DNA from 2 places in the Bradyrhizobium sp. USDA 376 genome. Region 1 is predicted to be linked to the other one. Evidence: riboswitches for the same ligand, from Rfam matches in the RefSeq annotation. Region 1 holds a riboswitch; the other holds the start of a gene.
The links. Region 1 has a riboswitch for S-adenosylmethionine ahead of ACVJ19_RS15575 (O-succinylhomoserine sulfhydrylase). Riboswitches for the same ligand answer to the same signal wherever they lie in the genome.
Positions count from the first base shown of each region.

Region 2: linked by a shared signal. The riboswitch ahead of metX (homoserine O-acetyltransferase MetX) and the one ahead of ACVJ19_RS15575 (O-succinylhomoserine sulfhydrylase) in region 1 are both predicted to bind S-adenosylmethionine.

Region 1 covers NZ_JBSSGN010000001.1:3,323,042-3,337,466, forward strand. The annotation lists gene phoU (phosphate signaling complex protein PhoU) at 1-586, shown strand, start outside; gene phoB (phosphate regulon transcriptional regulator PhoB) at 609-1,316, shown strand; gene ACVJ19_RS15530 (IS110 family RNA-guided transposase) at 1,546-2,586, shown strand; gene ACVJ19_RS15535 (GcrA family cell cycle regulator) at 2,950-3,462, opposite strand; gene ACVJ19_RS15540 (acetylornithine transaminase) at 3,917-5,125, shown strand; gene argF (ornithine carbamoyltransferase) at 5,125-6,048, shown strand; gene ACVJ19_RS15550 (Hsp33 family molecular chaperone) at 6,291-7,298, shown strand; gene apaG (Co2+/Mg2+ efflux protein ApaG) at 7,430-7,822, opposite strand; gene ACVJ19_RS15560 (OpgC domain-containing protein) at 8,049-9,293, shown strand; gene ACVJ19_RS15565 (SGNH/GDSL hydrolase family protein) at 9,293-10,072, shown strand; gene ACVJ19_RS15570 (SGNH/GDSL hydrolase family protein) at 10,085-11,077, shown strand; gene ACVJ19_RS15575 (O-succinylhomoserine sulfhydrylase) at 11,234-12,421, opposite strand; SAM riboswitch at 12,496-12,575, opposite strand; gene ACVJ19_RS15580 (2'-deoxycytidine 5'-triphosphate deaminase) at 12,656-13,792, shown strand; gene ACVJ19_RS15585 (hypothetical protein) at 13,932-14,425, shown strand, end outside.
Region 2 covers NZ_JBSSGN010000001.1:691,791-706,215, forward strand. The annotation lists gene metW (methionine biosynthesis protein MetW) at 1-107, opposite strand, end outside; gene metX (homoserine O-acetyltransferase MetX) at 109-1,311, opposite strand; SAM riboswitch at 1,402-1,481, opposite strand; gene ACVJ19_RS03040 (chorismate mutase) at 1,688-2,536, shown strand; gene ACVJ19_RS03045 (pyridoxal phosphate-dependent aminotransferase) at 2,572-3,669, shown strand; gene ACVJ19_RS03050 (prephenate/arogenate dehydrogenase family protein) at 3,666-4,604, shown strand; gene ACVJ19_RS03055 (DUF2125 domain-containing protein) at 4,723-5,907, opposite strand; gene ACVJ19_RS03060 (gamma-glutamylcyclotransferase) at 6,018-6,626, shown strand; gene ACVJ19_RS03065 (lysophospholipid acyltransferase family protein) at 6,623-7,396, opposite strand; gene ACVJ19_RS03070 (YdcF family protein) at 7,431-8,135, opposite strand; gene ACVJ19_RS03075 (cell division protein FtsX) at 8,208-9,176, opposite strand; gene ftsE (cell division ATP-binding protein FtsE) at 9,169-9,828, opposite strand; gene ACVJ19_RS03085 (MJ0042-type zinc finger domain-containing protein) at 9,999-10,877, shown strand; gene ACVJ19_RS03090 (response regulator) at 10,913-11,287, shown strand; gene ACVJ19_RS03095 (DUF4175 family protein) at 11,507-12,658, opposite strand; gene ACVJ19_RS03100 (TIGR02302 family protein) at 12,646-14,425, opposite strand, start outside.

The DNA.
Region 1 (14,425 bases):
CGCGCTCGGCCAGCGCGTGGTCACCACCGACGCAGATCTCGACGCGCTGCAGAAGCGCATCGAGGAGCGCGCCGTGCTCACCATCGCGCGCCGTCAGCCGATGGCGGTGGATCTGCGCGAGATCGTCGGCGCCATGCGCGTTGCGACCGATCTGGAGCGCATCGGCGACCTCGCCAAGAACATGGGCAAGCGCGTTGCCGCGCTGGAGACCGATTTCCATCCGCTGAAACTGTTCCGCGGCCTGGAACACATGACCGATCTCGTGCAGCAGCAGGTCAAGTCGGTGCTGGACGCCTATGCCGCGCACGATCTGCCGGCGGCGATGGCGGTGTGGAAGGGCGACGAGGAAGTCGACGCCATCTGCACCTCGCTGTTCCGCGAGCTCCTCACCTACATGATGGAGGATCCGCGCAACATCTCGTTCTGCATCCATCTGATGTTCTGCGCCAAGAACATCGAGCGGATCGGCGACCACGCCACCAACATCGCCGAGACCGTGTTCTACATGATCGAGGGCCAGGCCATCACCGACAAGCGGCCGAAGGGCGACATGACGACCTTCGCCACGACGGTCCCGAATACCTGAAGACTCAAGGAGCGACGAGCCGATGGGCGCACGCATTATGGTGGTTGAGGACGAGGAAGCTCTCACCGAGCTTCTCCGCTACAACCTCGAAGGCGACGGCTATGACGTCGAGACGGTGATGCGCGGCGACGACGCCGACACCCGCCTCAAGGAGCACATCCCGGACCTGATCGTGCTCGACTGGATGCTGCCGGGCCTCTCCGGCATCGAGCTGTGCCGGCGGCTGCGCACCCGCCCCGAGACCAAGCAGCTTCCGATCATCATGCTCACCGCGCGCGGCGAGGAGAGCGAGCGGGTGCGCGGGCTTGCGACCGGCGCCGACGACTACATCGTCAAGCCGTTCTCGGTGCCGGAGCTGCTGGCGCGGGTGAAGGGCCTCCTGCGGCGCGCCAGCCCCGAGCGGCTCGCCACCGTGCTCGCCTATGGCGACATCGAGCTCGATCGCGAGAAGCGCCGCGTGGCGCGCTCGGGCCGGCCGATCGATCTTGGCCCGACCGAATATCGCCTGCTGGAGTTCTTCCTGGAGCATCCCGGCCGCGTGTTCTCGCGCGAGCAGCTGCTCGACAGCGTCTGGGGCCGCGACATCTACATCGACGAACGCACCGTCGACGTCCATATCGGCCGCCTGCGCAAGCTGCTCAATCTCGGCCGCGAGCAGGACCCGATCCGCACCGTCCGCGGCGCGGGCTACGCGCTCGATGATCGCTTTGCGAAGGCCGAGCAGACGTAAGGCTTGCAGGCGTTTGTTTGGCGAGCTGTCGCCACACGCTCAGTGTCGTCCCGGACAAGCGTAAGCGCAGATCCGGGACCCATAACCACAGGGCGTGATTGTTTTGCGAAAAGGTAACTCCGAGTCCCCGTAACCACACACCTTGCGGTGGCTGATGGGGTGGACGGCCCCCTACGGCATCAGTGTGCCAGAATGAGGTTGTTGCAAATCTCAGACAAGGGAGCCGTCCGTGAGCGAGATTATCCGAATTGGGATCGATACGTCGAAGCATATTTTTCAACTGCATGGGGTGGACGCGGCGGAGCGGCCAGTGCTGCGCAAGCGGCTGACGCGCAAGCAGATGCTGGAGTTTTTTGCCAAGCTGCCGGCGACGCAGGTGGGGATGGAGGCCTGCGGGGCGGCGCATTACTGGGCGCGGGAGCTGGGCAAGCTGGGCCACGAAGTGAAGTTGATGGCGCCACAGCACGTGAAGCCCTATGTCAAGCGCAACAAGAACGACGGGCGCGACGCTGAGGCCCTGTGCGAGGCGATGAGCCGGCCGACGATGCGGTTCGTGCTGGTGAAGAGTGCCGAGCAGCAGGCCGCGTTGATGCTGACGGGCTTGCGCGAGCAGATGATCGCCCGGCGCACCCAGCTTAGCAACATGATCCGCGGCTATGCGGCTGAGTTCGGGATCACGGCGGCCAAGGGGCTCAGCCAGGTCGAGCCGCTGTTGGCGCAGATCGCGCAAGACGAAAGCGTGCCGGAACTGGCGCGCGATCTGTTGGCGCAGCAGGGCCGCCAGTACGCGCAGTTACAGGAGGAACTGAAGACAATCGAAGCCAGGCTGAAGGCCTGGCACCGTGCCAACCCGGACAGCCGGCGCCTTGCAGAGATTCAAGGGATCGGGCCGATCGGTGCGCCTGAGCTGATCATGAAGACGCCGGATCCGCACGCGTTCAGCTCCGCAAGGCATTATGCGGCCTGGATTGGGCTGTCTCCGAAAGACCATTCCACTGCCGGCAAAACCCGTCTCGGCAAGATCACCCGTGCTGGAGACGAGCGGCTGCGCAGCGTCCTGGTGGCGGGAGCGACCGCCGTGATCAAGCAGGCCATGTGCGGCCGCGGTCATCCGTCACCTTGGCTGTTGGCCCTGCTCAAGCGCAAGCCGCCCAAGCTCGCAGCCGTGGCGCTCGCCAACAAGAATGCCCGCATCGCCTGGAAGCTGATGGTGACGGGGGAGAGATACGACGGCGCTCGGATGCGGGCTGCATCCGCGGCTGCCGCCTAAGACAGATCAGCCGATCGGGTTCGCCCGACCGGCCGAGCCGGAGCTGCAAGAGGAGTAGATGGTAGGATCGATCGATCCGAGGTGCGAGACATCCCGTGGGACCCATCGGCCGAACCCAGGTCGCGTGGTTGATTGGAGCTCGCGTCGCGGAAACCATCTTGGCCAGCGGTTCAAATCAACCGCACCAACAGGCCGGACATATGGATGCAAGCGATCCGATCAGACCGCCAAGCCTCTTGTGCCACGGGGGCCGTCCACATATGGGTCCCGGATCTGCGCGCGCTTGAGGCGCGCTTGTCCGGGACGACATCGGAGCGTTGAGCCGTCATCGTGTGACGGCTGCAATCAGCTAGATCAACAAACTTACCGCGTGCCCGGCTTCGCGGGCGCGCGGCGGCGATCGGCCGCGGGCTGATAGGCCACGCGCGAGTGCTGCGCGCAGTAGGGAAGGCCGGAGAGCGCCTTGCCGCCGCAGAAGAAGAAATCCGGGCTCGAGGGATCGCCGACCGGCCAGTGGCAGGTCGCCTCGTTCAGCTCGAGCAGCGACAGCCGCTGGCTCATCGGCACCACGTTGTCGTAGGTCACCGGTTCAGCCTCGACCTCGACCTCGAAGGCCTGCGCCAGCGCGGTGTTGCCGCGTGCAATGGGGCGGCTGACCCGCATCATGTGCTGAGCGGGACGCGCCTTGCGCGGCCGGGGAGCTGCCGATGAGGGGCTCTTGGCGCGGCCGGACAGGCCGAGCCTGTGCACCTTGCCGATCACGGCATTACGGGTCACGTTGCCGAGCTCGGCTGCGATCTGGCTGGCCGACAATCCGGCCTCCCAGAGCTTTTTCAGCTGCTCGACGCGATCGTCGGACCAGGTCAAAACCGTCATTGCACCCTTTCCCTCGCCGTGCGGCTGCCGTCCTGGCGCCTTGCGGCGAATGCCTAAGCCTCGAAAAACCCGTGCCGCCAGAATCCCTTAAGGCTCGCCGGGCGTAACCAGAACGCCCGAACGTTTACGCCGGTACATGAGGACTTAGAGGATCAGAACTGCTGCACGAGATGTCGTATCTGACAAGCCAAACGCTACAATATGGCGTGACTCACGCGCAAGAGTCAGCCGACTCGCTTCCACATGTTCCGTGGCAAAAACCCCGCAAATCCGGCACCGCAAGACTACGGATTCAGCGTTTCGCGGGGCTTTCGGGCGGCATTGACACCCGTTCTACCGGGCATAAGATAGTGTCACGTGCCGCCCTTAAAAGGCGGCACGTTTCGTTTTCCGGGCCGGTTGATGGTGCGCTGCGTGAGCGCGTTCAGGCCGTCCGCAACATCAAGTGATCGTCATGACTAACAGCGCCGCGCCGCATTTGCTTCCCGTTTTCGCCAGGGCCGACCTCGGTTTCGAGCGCGGCGAAGGCTGCTGGCTGATTGCGACCAATGGCGATCGCTATCTCGATTTCACCTCGGGCGTCGCCGTGAACGCGCTCGGCCACGCCCATCCCGTGCTGGTCAAGGCGCTGCAGGAGCAGGCGACCAAGCTCTGGCACATGTCGAACCTGTTCCAGAGCCCGGACGGCGAGAAGCTCGCCGCGCGCCTGTGCCAGGAAAGCTTCGCGGACTTCGTGTTCTTCTGCAATTCCGGCGCCGAAGCGCTGGAAGGTGTGATCAAGCTGGTCCGCCATCATCACTTCTCCAAGGGCCATCCGGAGCGCTATCGCATCATCACCTTCGAGGGCGCCTTCCACGGCCGCACGCTGGCGACGCTGGCCGCGACGGGATCTGCAAAATATCTCGAAGGTTTCGGTCCGCCGATGGACGGTTTCGACCAGGTCCCGCACGGTGACATCGATGCCGTGAAGAAAGCGATCGGTCCGCAGACCGCCGGCATCCTGATCGAGCCGATCCAGGGCGAGGGCGGCGTGCGCTCGTCGACGCCGGCGTTCCTCAAGGCGCTGCGCCAGCTCTGCGATGAGAAGGGCCTGTTGCTCGCGTTCGACGAGGTGCAGACCGGCATGGGCCGCACCGGCGATCTGTTCGCCCATCGGCGCACTGGCGTCACACCTGACGTGATGTCGCTGGCCAAGGCGCTCGGCGGCGGCTTCCCGATCGGCGCGATCCTGGCGACCGCCGATGCGGCAGCCGGCATGGGGCCGGGCTCGCACGGCTCCACCTTCGGCGGCAATCCGCTGGCGATTTCCGCTGCGAATGCCGTGCTCGACGTCATGCTCAAGCCCGGCTTCTTCGATCACGTGCAGAGGATGTCGCTGCTGCTCAAGCAGAAGCTCGCCTCCGTGATCGACCGCCACTCTGACGTGGTCAGCGAAGTGCGTGGCGAGGGCCTCTTGATCGGCATCAAGGCTGTCGTGCCCTCGGGCGATCTCGTTGCGGCCTTGCGCAATGAAAAACTGCTCACGGTCGGCGCCGGCGACAATGTCGTGCGTTTCCTGCCGCCCTTGATCGTCACCGAAGCCGAGATCGAGGACAGCGTTGCGCGGTTAGAGCGCGCCTGTGCTGCGATCTCGTCCAGTCAGACCAAGCGGGCGGCAAGCTGATGAGCAAGTCGCCGAAGCACTTTTTGGATATCAACGAGCTGCCGTTGTCGGAGCTCAAGAGCATGCTCGATGCCTCCTCCACCATGAAGGCGAAGCAGAAGGCGCATCAGCCAGTGAAGCCGCTCGAAGGCAAGACGCTGGCGATGATTTTCGAGCGCCCCTCGACGCGCACCCGCGTCTCGTTCGACGTCGCCATGCGCCAGCTCGGCGGCGAGCCCATCATGCTCACCGGCGCCGAGATGCAGCTCGGCCGCGGCGAGACCATCGCCGACACCGCGCGCGTGCTGTCGCGCTATGTCGACGCCATCATGATCCGCATCCTCAACCATGATGCGCTGCTGGAGCTTGCAGCGAATGCGACCGTGCCCGTCATCAACGGCCTGACGCGGCGCTCGCATCCCTGCCAGGTGATGGCGGACCTCTTGACCTATCAGGAGCATCGCGGCCCGATCGAGGGCCGGACGGTGGCCTGGACCGGCGACGACAACAACGTGCTGGCGTCCTGGGCGCATGCTGCCGAGCGCTTCAAATTCCAGCTCAACGTCGCAACGCCCCCGGAGCTCGCGCCGAAGAAGGCGATGCGCGACTGGATCAAGGCGACGGGCGCGCCGATCGTGCTCGGCACCGATCCCGAGGCTGCCGTGAAGGGCGCCGATTGCGTCGTCACCGACACCTGGGTGTCGATGGGCGACAAGGAAGGCGAGCACCGTCACAACGTGCTCAAGCCTTACCAGGTCAATTCGAAGCTGATGTCGCTGGCGAAGCCCGATGCGCTGTTCATGCACTGCCTGCCCGCCCATCGCGGCGAGGAGGTCACCGACGAAGTGATCGACGGCCCGCAATCGGTCGTGTTCGATGAGGCCGAGAACCGCCTGCATGCGCAGAAAGGCATTCTCGCCTGGTGCTTTGACGCGGTGAAGTAACGCGGCAGTCGCGTACATTCGGATCGTCGTCCTGGCGAAAGCCAGGACCCATTACCACCGGCTTTGGTTTGGCGAAGGTTGGTCATTGCCAACTTCGCGCCACAACTTCTTCCTGGGGTAATGGGTCCTGGCTTTCGCCAGGACGACACTGAATTTGCTGTATCGTATGTGATCAACTCAGCGTCCGGATGGGGCCCCTCACCCCCTTCCATTCTCCACCCACCGACCCCAGATAAAGCGCCATGGTTTTCCAATCCCCTGACATGAAAACCGGGCCTGAAGGCCCGGTTCGCGCGCCATCAGCGGTACCGGTTGACGACGCCGTGCTGCCCTACGAGGTCGACGCGCTCGACGTGCGCGGTCGCCTGGTACGGCTTGGCCCCGCGCTCGACGACATCCTGACCAAGCACGATTATCCCGCACCCGTCGGCAAGCTGCTCGGCGAGGCCATCGTGCTGGCGACGCTGCTCGGATCTGCGTTGAAATTCGAGGGCCGCTTCATCCTCCAGGCCCAGACCGACGGCCCGGTGTCGTTCCTGGTCGTCGACTACAAGGCGCCGGACCATCTGCGCGCCTATGCCCGCTATGACGCCTCGCGTCTGGGCACGGCGAAGGATTCCGGCACGCTGCTCGGCCGCGGCCATCTCGCCATGACCATCGACCAGGGCCCCGACATGAGCCGCTACCAGGGCCTGGTCGCGCTCGACGGCGGCAGCCTGGAAGATGCCGCCCACGAATATTTCCTGCGCTCCGAGCAGATTCCGACCAAGGTGCGCCTTGCGGTCGGCGAGGAGTGGCGCTCGAGCGACGGCGGCAAGCATCGTTGGCGCGCCGGCGGCATGCTGATGCAGTTTCTGCCGAAGGCGCCGGAGCGCGCGCGGCAGGCGGATCTGCATCCCGGCGATGCACCCGACGGCGTCGAGGCTCACAGCGTCGCTGAAGACGACGCGTGGGTCGAGGCGCGCTCGCTGATCGAGACCGTCGAGGATGTCGAGCTGATCGATCCGGAGCTCTCCGGCGAGCGGCTGCTCTATCGCCTCTTCCATGAGCGCGGCGTGCGCGTGTTCAAGCCGCTCTCACTGAAGGCGCAATGCTCCTGCTCGCGCGACGCAGTCGCGTCGATGCTGAAGAGCTTCTCGTCCGACGACCGCGCGGCGATGGTCAAGGACGACAAGGTCGTCGTCACCTGCGAGTTCTGCAGCTCGGTGTATCAGTTCACGCCGCACGAAGCGGGCGTCGAGGACGCGTAGCGCGCCAAGGTCTCGGACATCGTAGGGTGGGCAAAGCGCAGCGTGCCCACCTAGTTGCGTGATGTGACCGGAATGGTGGGCACGGCGCTTTGCGCCTTTGCCCAGCCTACGGCACCTGCGCTCGGGTGGCGCTAGTTCAACACCCGCTTATTATCCGGGCTGTCCAGCGAGAACGTCGGCACGTCGATCTCGAAACGCTCGCCGGTTTCGCTGACCATCTGGTAGCGGCCGGTCATGAAGCCGGAGGCGGTCGTGAGCGGCACGCCGGAGGTGTATTCGAAGCGCTCGCCGGGGGCGAGCGTCGGCTGCTCGCCGACCACGCCCTCGCCCCTGACCTCCTGCTGGCGGCCGGTGGCGTCGGTGATGATCCAGTACCGCGTCTTGAGCTGCACGGTCTCCTCGCCCGAATTGGTGATGACGATGGTGTACGACCAGAAATAGCGGGAGCGGTCGGCCGACGACTGCTCCGGAACAAAGTTCGGCTCGACGGTCACTTCGATCTGGCGGGTCACGGCGCGGTACATGGCGGCATCATACCGAAATCCGGCGCCGGAACCAAACTCCGGAGCGGTTTCGGCGACATCGTGCCGCCAGAATTGGCGAGGAAGTACACCCCCAAGGGAATACATCCCCGACGGAATACATCCCTAAGGGAATACACCCCGATGTGATCCGGCCGCTTTGCGAGATGACGGCCGGACCGGTACACTCCTTCAACGTCGCGATTTGGGTGAGGGTTTTTAGGCCCCGATGACCATTGCCGACCAAGTGACGGGATCGACGATCGCAGGAACCGCCAAGCCTGCGGAGCTGCGCGCGGCCGCGCCAGCCATCACGCTGCCCGCCATCGGCGAGCGCGAGCTCCGGCTCGACCTGTTCCGCGGGCTGGCGCTGTGGCTGATCTTCATCGACCATCTGCCGCAGAGCCTGTTGACCTGGTTCACGATCCGCAATTACGGCTTCAGCGACGCCACCGAGATCTTCATCTTCATCTCAGGCTACACCGCCGCCTTCGTCTACGGCCGCGCGATGCTGGAGGGCGGCGTCGTCATCGCTACCGCGCGCATCCTGCGGCGGGTCTGGCAGATCTACGTCGCGCACGTCTTCCTGTTCACGATCTTCCTCGCCGAGATCTCCTATGTGGCGACCCGGTTCGAGAACCCGCTCTACACCGAAGAGATGGGGATCATGGACTTCCTCAAGCAGCCCGACGTCACCATCGTGCAGGCGCTGCTGCTGCGCTTCCGTCCCGTCAACATGGACGTGCTGCCGCTGTACATCGTCCTGATGCTGGCGCTGCCCGTGATCCTGTGGTCGATGAAATGGAAGCCCGACGTCACGCTCGGACTTTCCGTCGTGCTCTACGCGGTGACCTGGGAATACGATCTCTACTTCTCCGCCTATCCGAACGGCTTCTGGGCCTTCAATCCGCTGGCCTGGCAATTGCTCTTCGTCTTCGGTGCATGGTGTGCGCTCGGAGGTGCGCGGCGCATGTCGCGTATTTTAGCGTCGCCGGTAACGATGTGGATCTCGATCGCCTATATCGTGGCGGCGTTCTACGTGACGCTGACCTGGTACTTGCCGCAGCTGTCCCATCTGATGCCGAAGCGGCTCGAGCAGTGGATGTATCCGATCGACAAGACCGATCTCGACGTTCTGCGCTTCACGCATTTCCTGGCGCTGGCCGCGCTCACCGTGCGCTTCCTGCCGCGGGACTGGCCGGGCCTGAAATCGCAGTGGCTGCGGCCGCTGATCCTGTGCGGCCAGCATTCGCTCGAGATCTTCTGCCTCGGCGTCTTCCTCGCCTTCGCCGGCCATTTCATCCTGGCCGAGGTCTCCGGCGGCGCAGTCATGCATGCGCTGATTAGTCTCTCCGGAATCCTGATCATGTGGGGCGTTGCATGGGTGATTTCGTGGTACAAGCGCGTGGCTGACAAGAGCGGTGCGAAAACCAAAAACGCCGTCGGCAACGCCGATCTGGCGGGAGGGGGCTGATGAAGGCGAAGGTTCTCCTGAGCCTGATCCTGCTATGCGGTGGCCTCGCCGCGCCCCAGGCGCGCGCGGGCGATGCTGCGTCTGCCGCTCCGGCGGCACCCGCGGCCTGCGAATTGCCGTCCTATCTGCTCAGCAGCGAAAGCCAGCTTCCCAAGGTCGCCGAGGCCGTGAGATCAGGCAAACCGCTGGAAATCCTGGTCATCGGCAGCCGTTCGACCACGATTCCGGCCTCGGAGGATGCGTCCTATCCGGCGCGCATGCAGGCCATCCTGAAGGACAAGCTGCCACCGTCGGAAGTCGTGCATGTCTCCGTAGAAATACAGAGCAAGAAAACGGCAGAGGAGGCGGCCACCACCTTCGTTAAGCTGATGGAAGCAAAAAGGCCTACTTTGGTCATCTGGCAGACCGGGACCGTGGATGCTATCCGAGCCATCGATCCCGATGATTTTCGCGGTGCTGTGACCGAGGGGGTTGCCGCGCTGCAAAATGCAGGGGCTGACGTCGTGTTGATGAACTTGCAGTACAGCCCGCGTACAGAGACGATGATCTCGGCGCCGCCCTATCTCGACAACATGCGGGTGGTGGCGCAGGAGCACGACATTCCGCTGTTCGACCGTTTCGCGATCATGCGGCAGTGGAATGACCAGGGGCAGTTCGATCTTTTCAGCCCGTCCCGCGGCCCCGAACTGGCGAAGCAGGTTCATGATTGCCTTGGCCGGGCGTTGGCACAGTTCGTGTTTGACGCAGCCCATCTGGGGCCGGCCCAGCAGCAAAATTGAGGTCTAGCGTTAATGAGTTCTCTCCGCCCTTTTTTCCCGACAGCATGGCTGGCTGTATCAGCAGCGGCAGCGCTGCTGTTGCTGACGCCGGTGTCGCAGTCGCGCGCGCAGGCACAAGCCGCGCAGGCGACGCAAGCGCCGGCACAAACCGCTAATCCCGCTCCCGCATCGCCGTCCCAGACCACGGTCGCCGTGACGTCCCCCGAGCAGCGCGGCATCACCGCGCGCGCCATCGACAAGGTGAAGCAGGTCGCCAAGTCTGCCGGCGATGTTTTCAGCCGCGTGCCTTGCCTGCCGCCGAAGGGCGGCTCGAAGGCGATGGGCTCGCTGCCACATGTCGCCGCCAAGCTCGTCGCCGGCCAGCCTGTCGTGATCGTCGCATTCGGCTCGTCGTCGACCGCCGGATACGGCGCGAGCTCGCCCGATTTCAACTATCCGAACCGTCTCGCCGCACAGCTGCGCCGGCACTATCCGACCGCCGACATCACCGTCGTCAATGCCGGCGTCGGAGGCGAGGACGCGCCCGAGATGATGAAGCGCCTTCAGACGCAGGTGATCGACGTGCATCCGGACATGGTGATCTGGCAGGTCGGCACCAACGCGGTGCTGCGCAATCTCGATCCGGCCGATACCGCAAAACTGGTCGAGGAGGGCATCTCCCACATCCAGGCTGCCGGCGGAGCCGACATCGTGCTGGTCGATCCGCAATATTCGCCGGCCGTCAACCAGCGTGCCGAGAGCGCCGGCAAGATGATCAAGCTGCTCGGCAAGGTCGCCGAGCTCCGCAAGGTCGGCATCTTCCCGCGCTTCGAGGTGATGCGCGACTGGCACGAGAACCAGTCGATCCCGGTCGAGAGCTTCGTGATCGCCGACGGCCTGCACATGAACGATTGGGGCTACGCCTGCTTCGCCCAGCTGCTCGGCGACGACATCATCCGCTCCGTCGGCCAGATCAAGCTAGGGGTGAACGTGCCGGCTGATGTGAGGACGTACCGGCCGATGTAAGGCTCGGTGCCGTAGGGTGGGCAAAGGCGCGCTCTTCGCGCGCCGTGCCCACCATCTATCGGCAGCGTTGGTTTGAATGGTGGGCACGCTTCCGCCTTCGCTCTTCGAGCTACGGCGGACAAGTCGCTTTGCCCACCCTACGGGACCTTGATCGCCTCACGCCTTCTCCAGCGCCGCGGTGAGATCCTCGATCAGATCGTCCGCATGCTCCAGCCCCGCGGAGAAGCGGATGAAGCCCTCGCTGATGCCGAGCGCGGCGCGGTCTTCCGGCTTCAGGCGCTGATGCGTCGTGGTGGCCGGATGCGTGACGAGGCTCTTGGCGTCGCCGAGATTGTTCGAGATCTTCGCAAGCTTGAGCTCGTTGAGCACGCGGAACGCGGCCGCCTTGCCGCCCTTCACCTCGAAGCCGACCAGCGTCGAGCCGCCGCGCATCTGCTTCTTCACCAGCGCTGCCTGCGGATGATCGGCGCGGCCGGGATAGACCAGCCGCGAGATCTTGGGATGGCTCGCCAACACCTCGGCGACGCGGCCCGCGGTGTCGGTCTGCGCGCGCACGCGCACGCCCAGCGTCTCCAGGCCCTTGAGCAGGACCCAGGCGTTGAACGGCGAGATCGAGGGACCGGTCTGGCGCATGAAATTATGCAGGTGCTCGGCGATGAAGGCTTCCGACGACAGGATGATGCCGCCGAGACACCGGCCCTGGCCGTCGATGTGCTTGGTCGCGGAGTAGACGACGACGTCGGCGCCCAGCGCCAGCGGGCTCTGCCAGATCGGCGTTGCGAACACGTTGTCGACGACGAGCCGCGCGCCGCCACTGTGCGCGATCTCGGCGATGCCGGGGATGTCGAGCACATCGAGCGTCGGGTTGGTCGGGCTCTCCAGGAAGAACGTCTTGGTGTTCGGCCGAAGTGCGCGCTGCCACTGGTCGAGATCGGCTCCGTCCACCAGCGTGGCCTCGATGCCGTAGCGCGGCAAGAGGTCCTGGATCACGTAGAGGCACGAGCCGAACAAGGCGCGCGAGGCGACCACGTGATCGCCGGCCTTCAGCGGGGCCAGGATCGCGGTCGTCACCGCGGCCATGCCGGTTGCCGCCGAGCGGGCGGCCTCGGCGCCTTCGAGCTCGATCATGCGGCGCTCGAACATCGCAATCGTCGGGTTGGAGTAGCGCGAATAGATGAAGCCGGGGTCCTCGCCCTTGAACCGCGCCTCGCACTCCTCGGCGCTGTTATAGACATAGCCTTGCGTCAAAAACAGCGCCTCCGACGTCTCGCCATATTGCGAGCGCAGGGTGCCGGAATGGACCAGGCGGGTTTCGGGACGGTAAGCAGCAGGCGACTTCGACATAGGACCCTCCGACATGACCGTTTCGTCGAAAACGGTCACAAAAAAACCGGCCTGGACAAAACCACGGGCCGGGATCACAGAGGTCCCCGGCCTGTTTAGCGACTTATTTAACGTGGCTGCAAGCCGGCCGGCTCAAATCACCACGGGATAAGTGATGCTCATATTCCGCAATGGCCTTTCCGTCAAGGCGTCCATCGGATAGCCGTAAAAGGCTAGTATTTCCTGCATGTCCGGATGCGTTTGACCCCTGACGAGGACCCCCGGTTGAGCTTCACGATCGCCGCCGACGCCAATGGTATCCTGCCCGACCGCATGATCGCGGCGATGGCGGAGGCGGGGCTCATCCTGCCCGCCTACGACTTCGTCGAAAGCCAGATCCAGCCGGCAAGCCTCGATCTGCGCCTCGGCGACATCGCCTACCGCGTCCGCGCCAGCTTCCTGCCGGGGCCCGGCGCCACCGTCGCCGAGCGCATCGACGAATTGAAGCTGCACGAGTTCAGCCTTGCCGACGGCGCGGTGCTGGAGACCAACTGCGTCTACATCGTGCCCCTGCTCGAGAGCCTCGCGCTGCCGCCGGAGATCGTCGCAGCCGCAAATCCGAAAAGCTCGACCGGCCGGCTCGACGTCTTCACCCGCGTGATCGCCGACGGCACCCGTCGCTTCGACATGATCGGCGCCGGCTATCACGGCCCGCTCTATGCCGAGATCAGCCCGAAGACGTTTCCGGTGCTGGTGCGCGAGGGCTCGCGCCTGTCGCAGGTGCGCTTCCGCACCGGCGATGCCATCCTCAACGCCGACGAGCTCGATGCGCTGCACGCCACTGAGCGTCTCGTCGACATCGACGATGCCGATCTCTCGGGCGGCGTCGCCGTCTCCGTCGATCTGTCCGGCGAGAAGGCAAATGGCTTCGTCGGCTACCGCGCCAAGCGCCACACCGGCGTCGTCGACGTCGATCGCCGCGCCGGCTACGCCGTGGAGGATTTCTGGGAGCCGATCTCGGCCCGTCCCGACGGAAGCCTGATCCTCGATCCCGGCGAGTTCTACATCCTCGCCTCGAAAGAGGCGGTGCAGGTGCCGCCCGATTACGCCGCGGAGATGGTGCCGTTCGATCCGCTGGTCGGCGAATTCCGCGTGCATTATGCCGGCTTCTTCGATCCCGGCTTCGGCTATGCCGGCGCTGGCGGGCAGGGCGCGCGCGCCGTGCTCGAAGTGCGTTCGCGCGAGGTGCCGTTCATCCTCGAGCACGGCCAGATCGTCGGCCGCCTCGTCTACGAGAAGATGCTGGCGCGCCCCGACGCCATGTACGGCCAGCGCATCGGCTCCAACTACCAGGCGCAGGGCCTGAAGCTGAGCAAGCATTTTCGGGTGTAGAGCCGGCCTTCGCCGGGACGACACCGAAGTTTGCTTCCGGGCTCCTGCATGGGGCTCTGCTCCGATTACGGCTCGCGTTTCATTGCGCCGCTCCATCTGCGATGACACACTCCCGTAAAACAACAATCCGGGAGCGAACATGACCGCCGCATCAGACGCCGCGCAGGAAGCCCAATGGAAGCGCTGGCGCGCGGTCGCGGACCTCTATCACGCCTATTTCACCGGCCTGATCCTCACTGTCGTCACGCGCCGCGGCACGGCGGATGCGGCGGAGTTCGTGTTTCGCGTGTTCCGTCGCCAGCAGCAGGAGCGCTTCCTGCCGGGCCTGCAGAAGCTCGGGCTCAGCCATCTGCCGCCGGCGGTGGCCGCCGCGCAATATCACTATCTCTCCAACTGGATCGGCGGCGTGCATGTCGAATACATGTACGAGAGCGACCGCAAAGCCTGGATCCGCTATCCGCCGCCGCGCTGGATCTGGAAGGGCACCGCGATCTGCGGCGTGCCGGGCGAGGTCTCACGCGCGATGCTGCGCGGCTGGCACGCCAACAACGGCGTCGCGCTGGGTGATCTCCGCCTCGGCTTCGTCTGCACCAAGCAGAGCGTCGACGGCCAGGACGGGCTCGAAGGCTACTA
Region 2 (14,425 bases), 2.6 Mb from region 1:
TTCGAGCCCGGCTTGACCATCTCGGCCATCAGCAGATGATCGGCGCGAACCTGGCCGGGCTGCCCGGTCGCAACGCCGCCCAGCGGCAGCACTTCCTGCACTGACATCCTAGCCACCATTGTCGTTCAATCCGCGCGCCTTGCCGGCCGATTGCAGGAAGGCGCGGGAGATGTCGAAGAACTCGGGCACGTCGAGCAGGAAGGCATCGTGGCCGCGATCGGTCTCGATCTCGGCGAACGACACCCGCGCGCTCGAGGCGTTCAGCGCGTGCACCAGCGCGCGCGATTCCGAGGTCGGAAACAGCCAGTCGCTGGTAAAGGAGACGACGCAGAAGCGGGTCTGGATGCCGGCGAACGCCTTCGCCAGCACGCCGCCATGGTCGGCGGCAATGTCGAAATAGTCCATCGCGCGCGTCAAATAGAGATAGGCGTTGGCGTCGAAGCGCTCGACGAAGGACGAACCCTGGTATCGCAGATAGGACTCGACCTGGAAGTCGGCGTCGAACGAGAAGGTCGGCAGGTCGCGATCCTGCATGCGCCGGCCGAACTTGCGATGCAGCGCGGCGTCGGAGAGATAGGTGATGTGCGCCGCCATCCGCGCCACCGCGAGGCCGCGATGCGGATGGATGCCGCGAGCGGCATAGCCGCCATTGTGCCAGTCGGGATCGGCCATCACGGCCTGGCGGCCGAGTTCGTGGAACGCGATGTTCTGCGCCGAGTGCCGCGTCGAGCAGGCGATCGCCAGCGCGGAGAACACACGCTGGGGATAGGCCGCAGTCCATTGCAGCACCTGCATGCCGCCCATCGAGCCGCCCACCACGGCGAACAGCGTGTCGATGCCGAGCCGGTCGATCAGCATCGCCTGCGCGCGCACCATGTCCGGAATGGTGATGACGGGGAATTCGAGGCCCCACACCTTGCCGGTGGCGGGATTGATCGAGGCGGGCCCGGTCGAGCCCATGCAGCCGCCGATCACGTTGGAGCAGATGATGAAGTACCTGTCGGGATCGAGCGGCCGGCCCGGGCCGACCAGGGTCTCCCACCAGCCCGGCTTGCCGGTGACGGGATGCACATTGGCGACGTGCTGGTCGCCCGTCAGCGCATGGCAGATCAGGATCGCGTTGGAGCGCTCGGCGTTGAGCTCGCCGTAGGTCTGATAGGCGATCTGGAACGGGGTGAGGTCGACACCGCAATCGAGCCGCAACGGCTGCTCGGCGCCGAAATGCGCGATGAGCGAGCTCGGATGATCCACCTCGTGCGACCGATCGTCGGCACTGATCGCGGGACTGGGTACAGACTTGACGACAACCATCTGACCATCGACCTCGTTTGCGATCGGATTTCAGACCGCATTGACATCAGGCCATGAAAAACCCGGCCTGAACGATAGGTTCGGCCGGGATCGGAAGCGTCCCCGGCCTGTTTAGCGAGTTTTTTAACGTGGCTGCAAGCCGGCCGGCTCAAATGACCACGGAACAGGCAAAAACCTACCGGCTTGGGCGGATTTCGTCAAGTCGCGGTCCGGATCAGCCAAATTCGTCCCTGCCTCGCCGACCGAACAGGCCGTCATTTCTCTTTGCTTTCGTCGCCCTGACTGCCTAATCAGGACGTTGATCGCAGCGGATCGGACCCTACCAGTCTCTTTGGCCGGCCCGCATTGGAACGCCTCTCAACAACCACTGTCAGATATGTCCCAACGTCCGCCCGCGCCACCATCATTGCAGGAATTGCGCAAGGAGATCGATGCGATCGACGAGGCAATGCATCGCCTGCTGATGCAGCGCGGCGACATCATCGACCGCCTGATCCAGGTGAAGCAGACCCAGGAGGTTGGCTCGGCCTTCCGGCCGGCGCGCGAGGCCTCCATGATGCGCGAGATCGTGCAGCGTCATCGCGGCATCCTGCCGCTCGACACCGTCGAGAGCATCTGGCGCGTCATCATCTCGACCTTCACCTATGTGCAGGCGCCGTTCTCCGTGCATGCCGACATCTCGGTGAGCGAGCCCGCGATGCGCGATTCCGTCCGCTTCCATTTCGGCTTCACCGTGCCTTACGTCGCGCATTTCAGCGCGCAGGCCGCGGTCGAGGCGGTGGCGAAGTCCAAGGGCGATCTGGCGCTGGTCTCGGCGACCTCGAGCCGCACGCCGTGGTGGCTGGAGCTGGAGGCAGAAGGCGCGCCGAAGATCATCGCGCGGATGCCCTTCGTCGAGCGCGCCGACCATCCGGCCGCGCTGCCGGTGTTCGCGATCTCGCGCGTCGCCGACAGCGCGCTGGTGACGGAGGTCGAGACCTTCAGCGTTCGCGTGTCGGGGTGGAATGCCGAGGTCGCGCGCACCCTGTCGCCGCTCGCCGATATCGTGGCGGTACCCGATACCGCCTTCGACGGCGCGGCGCTGCTGGTCTCGGTCACGGCTGCGAGCAGCATCGACAAAATCAAGGCTGCCCTGATCGAGGCGGGGGCCTCGGTGCGCTCCACGGCCCTCGTCGGCAGCCACGCAACGCGCTATACGGTGGCCCCGACCGGGTCGAAATCGTAAATCGCGTACCGCCTAAAGCCTATCCGGAGTTGAAGATGTCCCGCCCCGTGCCGAACCCCGGCATTCTCGATATTGCGCCCTACACGCCCGGCAAGACCCCGGTGCCGGAGCCGGGCCGCAAGGTGTTCAAGCTCTCGGCCAACGAGACGCCGTTCGGGCCCTCGCCCAGGGCGATCGAGGCCTTCAAGCGCGTGGCGGATCATCTGGAAGACTATCCGGAAGGCACCTCGCGCGTGCTGCGCGAAGCGATCGGCCGCTCTTTCGGCCTCGACCCGAACCGCATCATCTGCGGCGCCGGCTCGGACGAGATCCTCAACCTGCTCGCCCACACCTATCTCGGCCAAGGCGACGAGGCGATCTCCACCACGCACGGCTTCCTGGTCTATCCGATCGCGACCATGGCGGTCGGCGCCAGGAACGTGATCGCGGAAGAGACCAACCTCACCTGCAACGTCGACGCCATCCTGAAGGCGGTGACGCCGAAGACAAAACTGGTCTGGCTCGCCAATCCGAACAACCCGACCGGCACCTATATTCCGTTCGACGAGGTCAAGCGGCTGCGCGCCGGCCTGCCCTCGCACGTGCTGCTGGTGCTGGACGCCGCGTATTGCGACTACGTCTCGCGCAACGATTACGAGATGGGAATCGAGCTCGTCGCCACCACCGAGAATACGGTGGTGACCCACACCTTCTCCAAGATCCACGGCCTTGCCGCGCTGCGCATCGGCTGGATGTTCGGGCCCGAGCACATCATCGACGCGGTCAACCGCATCCGCGGTCCCTTCAACGTGTCGACGCCGGCAATGTATGCCGCGGTCGCCGCGATCGAGGACACCGCGCATCAGGCGATGTCGAAGCAGTTCACCGAGACCTGGCGCAACTGGCTGACCGAGGAGATCACCAAGCTTGGCCTGAAGGTGACGCCGAGCGTTGCCAATTTCGTGCTGATCCACTTCCCGATCGACAAGGGCAGGACCTCGGACGACGCCGACGCCTTCCTCACCAAGCGGGGCCTCGTGCTGCGCGCGCTGAAGAACTACGGCCTGCCGCATTCCCTGCGCATGACCATCGGCACCGAAGAGGCCAACCGCCTCGTCGTCGATGCCTTGCGCGACTTCATGGCCGGCAAATGAGCGCGAACCCGCATTTCCAGCGCGTCGCCCTGATCGGCTTCGGCCTGATCGGCGGCTCGATCGCGCGCGCTGCGAAGCTCCAGGGCCTCGCCGGCGAGATCGTCACCACCGCGCGCTCGGAGAAGACGCGTGCGCGGGTGATCGAGCTCGGCATTGTCGACCAGGTGGTGGCAACCAATGCGGAGGCGGTGAAGGATGCCGATCTCGTCATCCTCTGCATTCCCGTCGGCGCCTGCGGGCCGGTCGCGCAGGAGATCGCGCCGCATCTGAAGCCCGGCGCTGTCATCTCCGACGTCGGCTCGGTCAAGGGCGCGGTGGTCAGGGACATGGCGCCGCATCTGCCAGAGGGCGTCCATTTCGTGCCGGCACACCCGGTCGCGGGCACCGAGCATTCGGGGCCGGATTCCGGCTTCGCCGAGCTCTTCATCAACCGCTGGTGCATCCTGACGCCGCCGGAGGGCACCGACACTGAGGCCGTCGCGCATTTGCGCGCGTTCTGGGCGGCGATGGGCGCCAAGGTCGAGGTGATGACGCCGGATCATCATGATCTCGTGCTCGCGATCACCAGCCATCTGCCGCATCTGATCGCCTACACCATCGTCGGCACCGCCGACGAGCTGGCTCAGGTGACGGAATCGGAAGTCATCAAGTTCTCCGCCGGCGGTTTTCGCGATTTCACCCGCATCGCGGCGTCCGATCCGACGATGTGGCGCGACGTCTTCCTCGCCAACAAGGAAGCGGTGCTGGAGATGCTCGGCACCTTCACTGAGGATCTCGCCAAGCTGACCCGCGCGATCCGCCGCGGCGACGGCGAGGCGCTGTTCGATCACTTCACCCGCACCCGCGCCATCCGCCGCGGCATCGTCGAGATCGGCCAGGATTCGGCGGTAGCCGATTTCGGCCGCCAGCACGGGCAGCTCGAGAAGAAGCCGTAGCCCCTGTCATTCCGGGGCGCCCGAAGGGCGAGCCCGGAATCCATTGGGCCGCAGCGCACGCGGTGAAATGGATTCCGGGTTCGATGCTGCGCATCGCCCCGGAATGACGAGAGAGGTTTCAATACAGCGGCGGGATCTGGCCGACCTTGACCGGGCCGAGCAGCACCGCACCGTCGACGAACTTCAGCGGGAAGCTGCGCGCCTTCTTGCCCTCGAGCGTGCTCTCGGTGCCGATCGAGTTGATGCCGGCGGCAACGCCGGCGTTGGCGTTCTGCTTGATGACCTTGCCGAGGCCGGGAACGGCGCGGTCGAGCGCGCCGAAGAGATTGTTGAGGTCCTGCGACTTCACGCCGGGCGCGACGCGATCCAGCGTTGCCTGCGGCACGCCCTCTTCCAGCATCTTCTCGATGCCGAGTGCCGGGATCACGCGCTCGAGGCCGGTCACCGTCATCTGCAGCTCGCCGTCCAGTCGGCCATTGGCCGAGAGGCCGAGCGTGCCGGCCGCGACCGCGATCATCTCGCCCTGCTGGATCCGCGACTGCACGATCTCGATATGACCGCCGGCGGCCTGGATCTCGCGGAAGCGCTGCGGCCAGGGCTTCGGCGTGAGGTCGGAGAGGCCCGTGACCTTGGCGCGCGTGTCGGCCTCGAACGGCTCGGCGAGCAAGGGATGAACGCCCTGGATGCTGCCCTGCGCGACATGGAGCACGGTCTCGATGACAGGGTGATCGGCAGGCGAGCCATCCGCAAGGCGGCCATGCAGCTCGACCTGCTTGGCGCGCGCGAGCGGCACCTGCACGCTGCCGTCCAGCCGGTTGATGTTGGGATCGTCGAACACGAGAGAGGCGCGCTCCGGCACGGCCGGCAGGCCGACGACGCTGCTGCGGCCCTTGCTCCAGTTCACCACGAAGGTGTTTTGCGTGACGCCGTCGGTCAACGTGGCCGGCGCCGAAAACTCGGCGATCACGAGCTTGGGATCGTAGACCTGCGCAACGACCAGGATGTTGTCGAGCTTGGCCGTGAACGGCGTCTTGCTGGCGTTCTGCGAGACCAGGGCGACGCTGGCGCCGGAGCACTGGACCTCGAAGCGGAACGGGAAGCCTGCGATCGAGCGCTTGGCGCAATCATAGATGCGGCCGGACTTGGCCTCCTGCGCGCGCCAGGCATCTGCGGCCACCTCGGCCTGCGAAGCGGCATAGAACCAGAAGCAGGTCCACGCGAGGGCGAGGATCAGCAGGAGAACGGGTGCGATGAAAAGGCCCCAACGGGAGCGGCGGCCTGTGGCAACGGTCATATCGGACATGCGGCGACCCTTTGGCCCCAGATTCAGGCAAATGTAAGCGGGGCCGGCCCCCGACGAAAGACTGAGAATCCGCTTCGTTTCGGGGCTTGGTTCTGGTAGCCGTGCCCGAAATGTCGGAAATCACCCTCCCCTCCGTCACCACAGCCAAGGGCGACCTCTGGGTGTTCGGCTACGGCTCGCTGATGTGGCGGCCGGGCTTCGAATTCGAGGAACGCGTCCCGGCCCGGCTGGTCGGCGAGCATCGGGCGCTCTGCGTCTATTCCTTCGTGCATCGCGGCACGCCGGAGAAGCCCGGCCTGGTGCTCGGGCTCGATCGCGGCGGCGCCTGCCGAGGCATCGCCTTCCGCGTCGCCGAAAAGAACCGCGCTGACGTCGTCGCCTATTTGCGCGAACGCGAGCAGGTGACGTCGGTCTATCGCGAGGTGATGCGCTCGGTATGGCTGGAGAATGATGCGCGGCAGCGCGTCTCGGCGCTCGCCTATGTCGTCGACCGCGGCCATGTCCAATATGCCGGCCGGCTGTCGCTCGCCGAGCAGCACCGCCATGTCGTTCAGGGCCACGGCCAGTCCGGCGCCAACCGCGACTACGTCACGGCAACGGTGAAGGCCATCGAGGCCGAAGGTTTTCGCGACACGCAATTGCATCAGCTCGCGACGATGCTGCATGGTGATGCGCATCCCCTGCACGCGCCGGCACCCGAAGATCGAGAGAGCCGCTAACTCTCCGACGGCGCGTAGCTCGGCGCGCTGCCGATCAACTGCTCCTGCTCTTTCCGCCCCGCTTCGACGAGGCGGCCGGTCGCGTCCTCGATGACCGTTTGCACGCGGGAGAGAAACTCGTCCTTCGGCAGGCCCGGCGGCAACGGGTCGAGGAACTCGACCACCAGCGTGCCGGGATAGCGCATGAAGGTGCGGCGTGGCCAGAACAGGCCTGAGTTGAGCGCGATCGGCAGGCACGGCACGCCGCAGGACGAATAGATCTGGGCGAAGCCGGTCTTGTAGTCGGGCGGCGCGCCCGGCGCGCGGCGCGTGCCTTCCGGAAAGATCACGAGCTGCCGGCCGCTGCGCACCGCTTCGCGCGCGCGCCGCGTCATGTCCAGCAGCGCCTTCACGCCGGCATTGCGATCGATCGCGATCATCCCGGTCTTGACCAGGAACTGGCCGAATACCGGAATCTGCATGAGCTGGCGCTTGAGGATGAAGATCGGGCGGTGGAAGAAACCCGGCAGCACGAAGGTTTCCCAGAACGACTGGTGCTTCGCTGCGATTACCAGCGGTCCCTGCGGGATCTTCTCGACACCCCGGAATTCCACCTTGATGTTGCAGATCACGCGCATCAGGACCAGCGTCGCCTTCGCCCACCATCGCGCGACCGTGAGCATGGCACGCGGCGGCAATGCGAAGGTCGGCAGCGCCACGATCGCGAGGCACACCAATACGGCGTAGAACAACACGTTGAACACGAACGAGCGCAGGAAAATCAGAAACATCGACGATCCGATTAATTTGCCGATCAATTGCCGGTCAATTGGCTTGGGCGGTGGCGGGCCGCTTGGGCTGCTGACCTGCAGGCTGCTCCGACATCTCGGGTGAAAGGTCAATCCCGAAATCCTCCAGCCGCACCCTGAGTTCGGCCGCGATGTACTTGACATATTCGGACAAGAGCAGCCGCAGGGTGGAGGCCGAGGTCCACCACGGCTCCTCGCGCCATTTGTCGCCGACCACCACGAACGGGATCAGCGTGGTCTCCGGCATCGCATGCGAGAATTCCACCAGCGCGCGCGGCATGTGGTAATTCGAGGTGACCACGATCAGCGACTTGAATCGTCGCCCCTCGGCCCAGCGCCGCGCCTCCGCGGCGTTGCCGCGGGTCGTGAGCGCGGTGCGGTCGAGGTCGACGCAGCAGGTCATGAAGGCCTGGTTCTCCGGCAAGGTCCGCGAGATGTCGTTCGCCGTCGAGGTCGGATGCACGCCGGAAATCAGCAACCGCTTGCCATAGCCGGCGGCGAGCAGCTCCATCGCGTCCGACACCCGCGAGGAACCGCCGGTCAGAACTACGATGCCGTCGGCCTTGCGGTCCGGCGCGATCTCGGCGCCGCGCATCTGCGACAGGAACGCGACGAAGCCCGCCGCCGCGCCGACGAAAGCGAGCGCAATCGTCGACACGATTGTCGCGCGCAGCCAGCCGCGCGGCAGTTTCGGCGATCGATCGTCGGTCGGCGAGGTCATGCGATGTCAGTGATCCCTTCCCTGGATGATTTTAGGACGTTTTGAGGCGAAGTGGAGTCCGCTTTATCGGACCTAATCAACGTCATTCAATGTCGCGAACAGCGTCTGCCGCGAAGCTACAGCTGTAATGGCACCGATCAGGACCGCCTGCACGGCGAGCACGACATAGCCGGACGGCCGCAGCGAGAAGGTGCCGAGCAGCGCGGCGAACTGATCTCCGACCGGTGTCCCCGAGAACCAGCCGGCGACCGACTCGGAGAAGCCGAACACCAGCATGGCGGCACCGCCGCCGATCACGCCGCCTTCGAGGCCGAGCCTGAGGAAATGGCGCAGGAAACGATTGGCGATGTAGCGGTCGCCGGCACCGACGAAATGCAGCACCTCGACGATCGGGCGGTTCGCCGCCATGGCGCCGCGGGTCGCGAACGACACCGAGATGATGGTCGCGATAATGACGAGCGCGAGGATGCCGAGGCCGGCGAGCACGGTGGCATTGGTCATCGAGCGCATGCGCTCGATCCAGGCGCGGTGATCGTCGACGCTGGCGCTTGGCGCCACTTGCGTCACCCGGGCGCGCAAGGCGCCGAGATCGAGCGGCGTGCCCGGCTGCACGCGCGCGATGATCATGCGCGGCACCGGCAGATCGTCCATCGACAGCCCGGTGCCGAGCCAGGGCTCGAGCAGCTTGCTGCTCTCGTCCTTGCTGAACGGCTTGACCTCGACGATGCCGGCCTGCGCGCGCATCGCCTCGGTCACGGCCGCGGTGTCGCGGTCGAGATCGCGCCCCGCTTGCGGACGGACCTGGATGGTGATCTCGCTTGCGACGTCCGACTGCCACTCCGCGGCGGAGGCGCTGACCAGCAGCACCGTGCCCGTGGTCATCGACGCCAGGAAGGTCATGATGGCGACGACCGCGACCAGCGCGCGGCCGTGGATCGAGGCGCGCGGCACGATCGGCGACATGTTGCGCGCCTTGGCCGGAAGCTGCGGACGCTCCTGTCCGAGATCGACCAGCACGCCGCGCTCGTCGGTCCTATTCATAAACGTGCAGCCGTCCCTGATGCAGCACCAGCCGCCGCGCCTCGTACTGGTCCATCAGGCCGATGTCGTGGGTCGCGATGATGACGGCGGTGCCGGATTTGTTGAGCTCGATGAAAAGCCGCAGCAGGCGGCGGCCGAGCGTCGGATCGACGCTGCCGGTCGGCTCGTCCGCGAGCAAAAGCTGCGGCCGCGAGATCACCGCGCGCGCGATCGCGGCGCGCTGCTTCTCGCCGCCCGACAGGATCGGCGGCAGCGCGTCCATGCGATCGCCGAGGCCGACCCAGCGCAGGAGGTCGATGACCTCCTTGCGATAGCTCGACTCGCTGCGGCCCATGACGCGGAACGGCAGCGCGACATTCTCGTAGGTCGTCATGTGGTCGAGCAGGCGGAAGTCCTGGAGCACGATGCCGATGCGCTTGCGCAAGTCCGCGATCTCGTCCTTGCCGAGCTGCGAGATGTCGTGGCCGAACAGATTGACGAGGCCGCGCGTCGGCCGGTGCGACAGGAACAACAGGCGCAGCAGCGAGGTCTTGCCGGCACCCGACGGGCCGGTGAGAAACTGGAAGGAATGCGCGGGGATCTGGAAGCTGAGGTCGCGCAGGATCTCCGGCCCCAGGCCGTAACGCAATCCGACATTTTCGAACCGAACCAAGCTCAGCTCCGTTCGAGAGGGGGCGACAGAAGCGCCGCGACGCTCCGCCATGCGCGATCAACGGTTTTTGCGACCGTTATGGTTTCCGGTTCGTTAACGGTCGCCTTGTAGCATCCAGGGCAACCGGCTCTCCGGCTCATCAAGACCAGTCCATGCATCAAGGCTCGTCCATGCATATCGTCTGCCCCCATTGTACGACATCCTACGCCATCAAGCCCGCGAGCCTGGGGGCGAACGGACGGACGGTCCGCTGCTCCCGCTGCAAGGAGACCTGGGTCGCCTATGCCGAGGATGCCATCGAGGAGGCGTCCGTCCCGGCCATGGCCGCGGCCAGCCGGGCCGACGACCAGTCCGACCTTGCCGAGCAGTGGAACTCCTATGCCAAGGACGATGGCGCCACCGATGCGCCGGTGATCGAGAGCCCCTCGATCGCCAGCGACTGGCCAGCCGAGGACGCCCGGGAGATCGAGGACGAGTGGTCAGCGGCAGCCCGGGCCGCCGAGGAAGACGCCGTCGGCGCCCAGCACCAATCCTGGTTCCGCGGCCTGTTCAGCCGCCGCGGAGCGCGGGTGAAGCGTGCGGCCCCCGCTGTGGCGCCGCGAAAATCCTATTTCGGCCTGCCGACCGCCTGCGCCGCCATGGCCGCGCTGGTGTTGGCCCTGATCATGTGGCGCGGCGACGTGGTGCGCCTGCTGCCGCAGACGGCGGCCTTCTACAAGATGGTCGGGCTCGAGGTGAATTTGCGCGGGCTGGCCTTCAAGGACGTCAAGCTCTCCAGCGAGACCGTTGACGGTAAGCAGGTGCTGGTGATCGAGGGCGTGATCGTCGGCCAGGGCAAGAAGCCGCTCGATATCCCGCGGCTGCGCTTTGCCGTGCGCGATGCGCAGGGCGCGGAAATCTACGCCTGGAATACCGTGCTGGAACAGACCGTGCTGCAGCCCGGCGAGCGCGCCTTCTTCCGCTCGCGCCTGGCCTCGCCGCCGCCGGAGGGCCGCAATATCGACGTTCGCTTCTTCAACCGGCGCGACATCGCCGGCGGCAGCGTATAGTCGTCACACGGGAGGTTGGTCCCAAGGTTGGTCTCATGCCGAAAATCCTGATCGCCGACGACGAGGATTCGATGCGCACGCTGGTGGCGCGCGCGATCGCCATGGACGGCCACGAGACCGTGACCGCACAGGACGGCGCCGAGGCGCTGGAGATCCTGACCCGCGAGGACGGTGCGTTCGATCTCTTGCTCACCGACATCCAGATGCCCGTGATGGACGGCATCGCGCTGGCGCTGTCCGCCGCGCGCGACTTCCCCGACCTGACCATCTTGCTGATGACGGGCTTTGCCGACCAGCGCGAGCGCGCCTCGAATTTGAACGCGCTGGTGCACGATGTCGTGACAAAACCGTTCTCGGTGGCGGATATCCGCACCGCCGTGGCCGACGCGCTGGCGGCGAAGAAGGGGTAGCCGGCGGCGCTGCAGTTGCGTCGGCTATACCTCTATGACGCGACGCCACCGCTACACATTCGGTGTCGTCCTGGCGAAAGCCAGGACCCATACCGCGTGATTTATCTGTCGGAAATGGAAGTCGTACCGGGCAACCAGTCTTCGCCAAACGCCTCCCTGGGGTAATGGGTCCTGGCTTTCGCCAGGACGACATCGGGGAGGCATCGAGGCTATCGCCCGCTAAAAATCCTTCAGCAGTCGCTCGATGTAGTCGAGCTCGATCTGCGGGCGCGAGGGATCCCCTAGGCGGCGGCGGAGCTCTTCGAGGATGCGGCGGACGCGCTGGGCGTCGATCTCGCCGGGAATCTTGACCGTGTAATCGTCGCCGAACTCACGGCCGTGAAGCGGACGGCCGAGCGGATCGGTCTGATTGCCGCCGCTCTGCTGGCGGCCGGCCCGGTTGCCGGGGCCGTCGCCCTGCCCGTCGCCGTCGCCCTGCTGCATCGCCTCGGCCATCTTCTGCGCGCCCTTGCGCAGGGCATCGAGCGCCTTGCCCTGCGAGTCCACGGCACCATCCGCATTGCCCTCGCCGAGCTTCGAGCCGGCATCGCCCATGGCGCCGTCGGCGGCATCCAGGCTGCCGTCATCGTCACCCTGGTCGCCGTCCTGATCGCCATCCTGGCCGGACTGTCCCGGATCGCCCTGCTGGCCCTTCTGCCCCGGCTGACCTTTCTGGCCCTTTTGACCCTTCTGCGCCAGGCCGCGCTTGGCGAGTTCGTCCTGCAGCTTCTTCAGGCGGTCGCGCAGCGCCTGCTGGTCCTGCTGGAGGTCCGACATCGACTGGTCGCCCTGCTTGCCGCGGGAGCGGTCACGCCGGGAGTCCTGGCCCTGCTTGAACGTCTTGTCGCGCAATTGCTGCTGCTTGCGGATCATGTCGCTGAGCTCGTTCAGCGCCTGCTCCATGTCGCTGTCGCCGGATTGCCCCGGCTGCGCCATCTGGAGATTTTCCATGATCTGCGCGAGCTGCTCGAGCATGCGCTGGGCCGCCTCGCGATTGCCCTCGCGCGCCGCCTTCTCGATCTGCTTCAGCAGTTCGTCGAGATCGCGCTGCGTGATGACGTTGCGATCACGGCTGGAGGACTGGCTCCGTTCCGTCGCGCGCTTGTATTCCTCGAGCTTCTGGATGGCATCGGATTGATTGCTCAGGCTCTTGCCCGATTCCTTCTGCCTGAGGCTGTCGCCGGAATCCTGCATCGCCTTTTCGGCGCTGTCGAGCAGCGCGTCGGGATCCTGATTCAGCTGGGCAGCGGCCGGCGAGACGCCGCCCAACAGCAAGGCGAAGCAGGCGATCGAGATCGCCTTGAAGACTGGCACGCGCGCTAGCTTCCGCATTTCCGGTCCCGCGTAAACTGGTTGGCCCCGTCGTTGCCCGCCTTCCCCCGGTTGCTCGCCGACTTCCGATAGGCCTGAAGCTGCTGGCGAAGTGCGTCCTGCTGCTGCGCCAGCTCCTCGAGCTGCTCCGCCGTCGCATGCTGGGTCTTCTGTCGCAGCTCGATGGCCTTGTCGAGGATGAGCTGAACCTCCGCGGGGAACGGCTGCCGGGGCCCAAGCGGATTCTGCTCGGCGCGGCGGGCGAGATCGCGCACCTTGCCGGCCATGGCCTCGCGGAGCTTTTGCGTCAGCACCTTGATCTCATCCTCGCTGGCGCCGCGTTCCAGCGCCCGCTTCAGCGCGTCCTGCGCCGAGCGCAGCGCGGCGTTGACGCTTCCGGCGACACCGTCATCCTCGATGGTGACCGCGAAAGCCCACATGCTCGCCACCACGTCGCGCAGCGCATCGTCGGTGCGGGCGGCCTCGAGCTGGGCAGCGAGGCTGCGCAGGCCGAGATAGCAGCCGGCATCCGGCGTGAACAATTCAGGCGCGATCATCAGCGCGTCGAGCGCGACGTAGACGTCGGAATTCTTGTTGGCGTCGAGCGCGAGGATGCGGCGCTGCTCGATCAGCGCGCGCGCCAGCGAGTTGGTGAACAGGCGCTCGGGCAGGCGCATGTTGAACGGCTCGCTCCTCGCCTCGTTGCCGGCCTCGTCCTTGGCGGTGAGCGTCAGCGTGACGTCGGCGCCGGCATAGGGATCCTCGCTGAGGTCCTTCACGGTCTGGCCGACGCCGTTGCGGGTGCGCACGTTCGGCAGCACCAGCGGGAATTGCGGCGGCTGGAACAGCGGCCGCGCGGCGGCCTTGGTGTCGCCCTTGCCGGAATCCTTGGCATCGACGGCGCGCAGGCCGATTTGCGCCTCGGCGCCGGTGACGCCGTAATCGTCCTCGATCTTGTAGGAGAGCTGGAGTCCGCCGCGCGCCTGGCGCTCGGGATCCTTGGCGAGCGAGATCGTCGGCGCGCGATCGGGCGTCGCCGCAAACGCCCATTGCGGCTGGCCGGAGGGCGCACGGACATGCGCGGTGCCGTCGCCGGTGATGGCGAAATGCTTCTCGTTGGTGCCCTTGGGCGTGGCTTCAGTGGGGGCGACCTCCTTCAGGCCGCCGGAGACGACGACATCGAGGTTGCCGCCGGAGGAGCGCACGATCAGGGTCGAGCCGGCGGGCACGGCGAGCGGACCGCTCGCCGGCAGCGCTGCGGCCTCTTTGTTGGCCGCCGACAGGATCACCGGCGGCTTGCCGGTGTAGAGCGGCGGCGTGACCCAGGCATCGACGCGAACGTTGGTCGGTGCCAGCACGCCGTTCCAGTCGAAGGCGGCCCCGAGCCGCATCGCGCGTTCATCGCCGGCGGCGAAGAAGGTCGCAACCAGCATCACCATCACCAGCGCCCGCAGCGCCCAGGGATCGTGCAGAGCGAGCCGCGGGCGCGGCAGACCGGCCCGGATGCGCTTGAGCGACGCCAGCGTGCGCTCACGCTGCGCCTGCCACAGCGCCTTCGCGATCGGGTCCTGCGAGGTCAGGGTATCGGTGAGCGTGGTCGCCGGGCGGTGACGGATGCCGGAGCCGCGGTCGAGCCGGCCCAGCGCTTCCTCGCGGCTCGGCCAGCGGAACCGAAGCAGGGGGAACAGCGCGGCGATCGCAATGCCGGCAAAAATGACGAGACCGAGGGCACGGGCCAGGAACGGCAGCGCCAGCCAGAGACCGGCCCAGGACACCACCAGGAACAGG